DNA from 2 places in the Salicibibacter cibi genome. Region 2 is predicted to be linked to the other one. Evidence: a T-box and tRNA genes for the amino acid it is inferred to sense, from the RefSeq annotation. Region 2 holds a T-box; the other holds one or more tRNA genes.
What was found. The T-box of region 2 lies ahead of ileS (isoleucine--tRNA ligase). A T-box ahead of a tRNA ligase gene usually reads a tRNA of that ligase, here a tRNA-Ile.

Region 1 (2,267 bases), 1.5 Mb from region 2:
CTTCCCCTCTAAGTTAAATCTTATACTTCAAACTCGAAAGCATTGCTTTCAAAACATTCGCCCGGATCATATCGCGGTGAGCAGGAACCGGAAGAGAGATGACCTCCCGTTCGATCGCCGCAAGCATCATATTCCCTTCTCGCTTGCTAATAGCCCCCTCTTCCAATAATCGAAGAACAATGCTTTTTCCCATCCTTTGATCAATGGCCTTCCCAATGTGATCAATTAATTGGTCACACAATTCCTGATGATCTGCATGCCGTACTTTTGTAATCCGAATATAACCACCGCCGCCACGTTTACTTTCAACAACATAGCCCTTCTCTACTGTAAATCTGGTGCGAATCACATAGTTAATTTGCGAAGGTACACATTCAAAGTGCTTGGCAAGTTCACTTCTTTTTATTTCTATTAAATTCTGTTCTTCTTTGGTCAAAATCGATTTTATATAATGTTCAATGACATCAGAAATGTTATTCCCCATCATACCCACCCCCTGACCTTGACTATCTTTGACTTTAATATAATACAAATTCATTGCATTTTCAAGTCGGCACTTGCCCACTTGCCGATTAAAAAAAGCCATCCACGGTAACAGGATAGCCTGAAATAAAAGCATTCATGCCATAAAAAAGGATTATATTTCCGATAAGGATAAAAGAGGCGGAGAGAAGTGAGAGCAGACCAAGTTTCCAAAAACTACACATCCATTTAATCACATAAAAAAACAGACCGCAGTGCCGTCTGTGTTTATCGCTTATGGTGGAGCCTAGCGGGATCGAACCGCTGACCTCCTGCGTGCAAAGCAGGCGCTCTCCCGGCTGAGCTAAGGCCCCATTTATTAAAATCAGATGGTGGGCCTGAGTGGACTCGAACCACCGACCTCACGCTTATCAGGCGTGCGCTCTCACCAACTGAGCTACAGGCCCATCTGTGAAAATATGTAGGAATATCAGTTGCAAATTGCCCGCTCAAAACTGAATGAAAGCCCAAGCGTTTGCCTCCGATCCCTTCACCGAGGGACCGGTATAGCTCCTTAGAAAGGAGGTGATCCATCCCCACCTTCCGGTAGGGATACCTTGTTACGACTTCACCCCAATCACCAGCCCCACCTTCGGCGGCTGCGTCCCTAAGGTTCGCTCACCGACTTCGGGTGTTGCCGGCTCTCGTGGTGTGACGGGCGGTGTGTACAAGGCCCGGGAACGTATTCACCGCGGCATGCTGATCCGCGATTACTAGCGATTCCAGCTTCATGCAGGCGGGTTGCAGCCTGCAATCCGAACTGAGAACGGCTTTTCCGGGGATTCGCTCCACCTCGCGGCTTCGCTGCCCGTTGTACCGTCCATTGTAGCACGTGTGTCGCCCAGGCCATAAGGGGCATGATGATTTGACGTCATCCCCGCCTTCCTCCGGTTTGTCACCGGCAGTCAATGTCGAGTGCCCAACTTAATGCTGGCAACGACATTCAAGGGTTGCGCTCGTTACGGGACTTAACCCAACATCTCACGACACGAGCTGACGACAACCATGCACCACCTGTCTCTCTGCCCAAAAGGGAAACCTTGTCTCCAAGGCGATCAGAGGATGTCAAGGCCTGGTAAGGTCCTTCGCGTTGCTTCGAATTAAACCACATGCTCCACCGCTTGTGCGGGCCCCCGTCAATTCCTTTGAGTTTCAACCTTGCGGTCGTACTCCCCAGGCGGAGTGCTTATTGCGTTTGCTTCGGCACTACGGGTATCGAAACCCCTAACACCTAGCACTCATCGTTTACGGCGTGGACTACCAGGGTATCTAATCCTGTTCGCTCCCCACGCTTTCGCACCTCAGCGTCAGGTACAGACCAGAGAGTCGCCTTCGCCACTGGTGTTCCTCCACATCTCTACGCATTTCACCGCTACACGTGGAATTCCACTCTCCTCTTCTGTCCTCAAGTCAGGCAGTTTCCAATGCCATTCCGGCGTTAAGCGCCGGCCTTTCACATCAGACTTGCCTCACCGCCTGCGTGCCCTTTACGCCCAATAATTCCGGACAACGCTTGCCACCTACGTATTACCGCGGCTGCTGGCACGTAGTTAGCCGTGGCTTTCTGGTGAGGTACCGGCATACTCTCGGCATTTCCTCCAAAAGCTGTTCTTCCCTCACAACAGAGCTTTACGATCCGAAAACCTTCCTCACTCACGCGGCGTTGCACCGTCAGGCTTGCGCCCATTGCGGATGATTCCCTACTGCTGCCTCCCGCAGGAGTCTGGGCCGTGTCTCAGTCCCAG
Region 2 (2,267 bases):
TATCATAAAACACCCCTTCAAATCCGGGTGCTTCTTCTGTGAATACCCCTTTGTCATTGACCGGAGAGAGTGCTTCAAGCCCATATTCCTTCCCGATGAAAAAGTCTTCTTCCCCGTGTCCGGGCGCGGTATGGACGGCACCGGTTCCCGCGTCCACGGTCACATGTTCACCGGTCATAACGAGGGAATCGCGATCATAAAAAGGGTGTTTGGCGACAACGTTTTCAAGCGCTTCCCCTTTCACCGTGTCCACGATTTCGGCATCTCCTTGCCATCCCAATTCTTCAATGACGGTTTCATACAGTTTGCCGGCAACGACGTAGCGTCTGTTTTCATGGGAGAACACGCTGTATTCATACTCGGGATGCACCGAAATGCCCAAGTTTCCCGGAATCGTCCAAGGCGTCGTCGTCCAGATGATCACCTGATCTCCTTCCTTTAAAACCTCTTTTCCATCGGTAACCGAAAAGGACACATAAATCGACGGCGAACGCTTGTCATGGTATTCAATTTCCGCTTCGGCGAGTGCAGATTCGGATGATGGCGACCAATACACCGGTCGTTTCCCTTGATAGACGTGACCCTGCTTCGCCATTTCCCCGAAAACACGAATCTGGTTCGCTTCAAAGTCCGGTGTCAGTGTTACATAAGGGTTTTCCCAGTCCCCAATCATGCCGAGCCGTTTAAATTGATTTCGTTGTTTTTCCAGTTGTTCCCAAGCGTAATCTTCACATGCTTTGCGAAATTCAGCAACCGACATTTTTTTGCGGTCGATTTTTTTATTTTTCGTCAGTGCCGTTTCAATCGGTAACCCATGGGCATCCCACCCGGGAATATAAGGCGCGTTATAGCCATCCATGGAACGATGCCGAACGATGATGTCTTTTAAAATTCGATTCAACGCATGGCCGACGTGAATGTCGCCATTCGCATAAATCGGCCCGTCATGCAAGACGAAAAGCGGTTTGTCGGTATTTTTTTCAATCAGTTGGTGATATAAACCTTCTTCTTCCCACGTCTCCTGCCGTTTCGGCTCTTGACTCGGGAGCTTTCCCCTCATCGGAAAAGCGGTTTTCGGCATCAAAAGGGTTTGTTTGTAATTCATTTCGTTTTTCCTCCATTCCGTTGTGTGTTTCCAAAGATCAGATGTCCGATTTCTTTTTTATTCACATAAAAAACCCCGTCCTGCTTAGGGACGAGGTTTACCCGCGGTACCACCCTGATAGCTGTTAGAAAACTTGGCTTTCGCCAAGCTTTTATGGCGAAAGCCAAGTTGCACTTATGCAGGTAAGAAAGTTGATTTATATTTTCTTACCTGCCAAAAAATGCAATGCCACTCGGATCAAGTAACGTTTGATGGACGCCGGCGCCTACTAAACCAAAGTCGTTTCGGACCGGTGCTTGAGGGTGATCTTCATGAAGGGGGTTGATCAGGCTCACACCATCCCTGACTCGCTTGACAACGGATTCCTTCACTACTGTCCCTGTCATTGCTTACACTTTTTCATGTTTGTTTTCAAAATTATATGGGAGATGACCGCTTTCGTCAAGTTAACGGCTCTCTGTTTCTTCGGTTGTTTGTTCGGCCGTGTTTTCTTCCTCTTCATCTTCTTCGATGGCGTCGGCAAGATTGTCCCATTCCTCATCGTTGAGCAATTCCAACTGTGATTCAATCAGCATTTTAAAACGCATGCGATACACCGACGCTTGTTTTTTTAATTCTTCTATCTCCAATGCAATTTTCCGGGATTTGGCGAGTGCATCATTGATGATTCGATCGGCGTTTTTTTCCGATTCCCGAATAATAAGCTGCGACTCCTTATTCGCACTGCGTTTGATATCTTCGGCCGATTCTTGGGCAACGTAGATAGATTTATTCAACGTTTCTTCCATGTTGGAAAAATGATTCAGCCGATCTTCCAACTCATTCACTTTTTCAAACAATTCATTTTTTTGTCGAATCGTACTTTCGTAATCCTTGATCACTTGATTGAGAAATTCATTGACTTCATCTTCATCGTAACCGCGAAACGCTTTCGTAAACTGTTTGTTGTGAATATCTACCGGGGTTAGCGACATTGCCAGCCACCTCCAAAAATGTTTGCCTAGTCTTTTATTCGCCCAAACACGATCCGTTGACGCCCCTTTCGGGAACGTTCCTCTACGGCAATCAGCGTGCTTCTCCCTTTGCCGCGGACAGAAATAACATCTCCCTCTTCAACGAACGTCGCCGGGTGATCGGTCGTTTTCCAATTCAATTTCACGCG

Region 1: it has a tRNA-Ile gene. The T-box ahead of ileS (isoleucine--tRNA ligase) is inferred to sense a tRNA for this amino acid. The anticodon was not compared.

Annotation. Positions count from the first base shown of each region.
Region 1 covers NZ_CP054706.1:130,498-132,764, reverse strand. Annotated here, with positions in the region: gene HUG20_RS00645 (CtsR family transcriptional regulator) at 14-484, opposite strand; tRNA gene HUG20_RS00640 (tRNA-Ala) at 761-836, opposite strand; tRNA gene HUG20_RS00635 (tRNA-Ile) at 853-929, opposite strand; rRNA gene HUG20_RS00630 (16S ribosomal RNA) at 1,041-2,267, opposite strand, start outside.
Region 2 covers NZ_CP054706.1:2,462,128-2,464,394, forward strand. Annotated here, with positions in the region: gene ileS (isoleucine--tRNA ligase) at 1-1,105, opposite strand, end outside; T-box leader at 1,189-1,500, opposite strand; gene HUG20_RS12290 (DivIVA domain-containing protein) at 1,552-2,079, opposite strand; gene HUG20_RS12295 (YlmH family RNA-binding protein) at 2,106-2,267, opposite strand, start outside.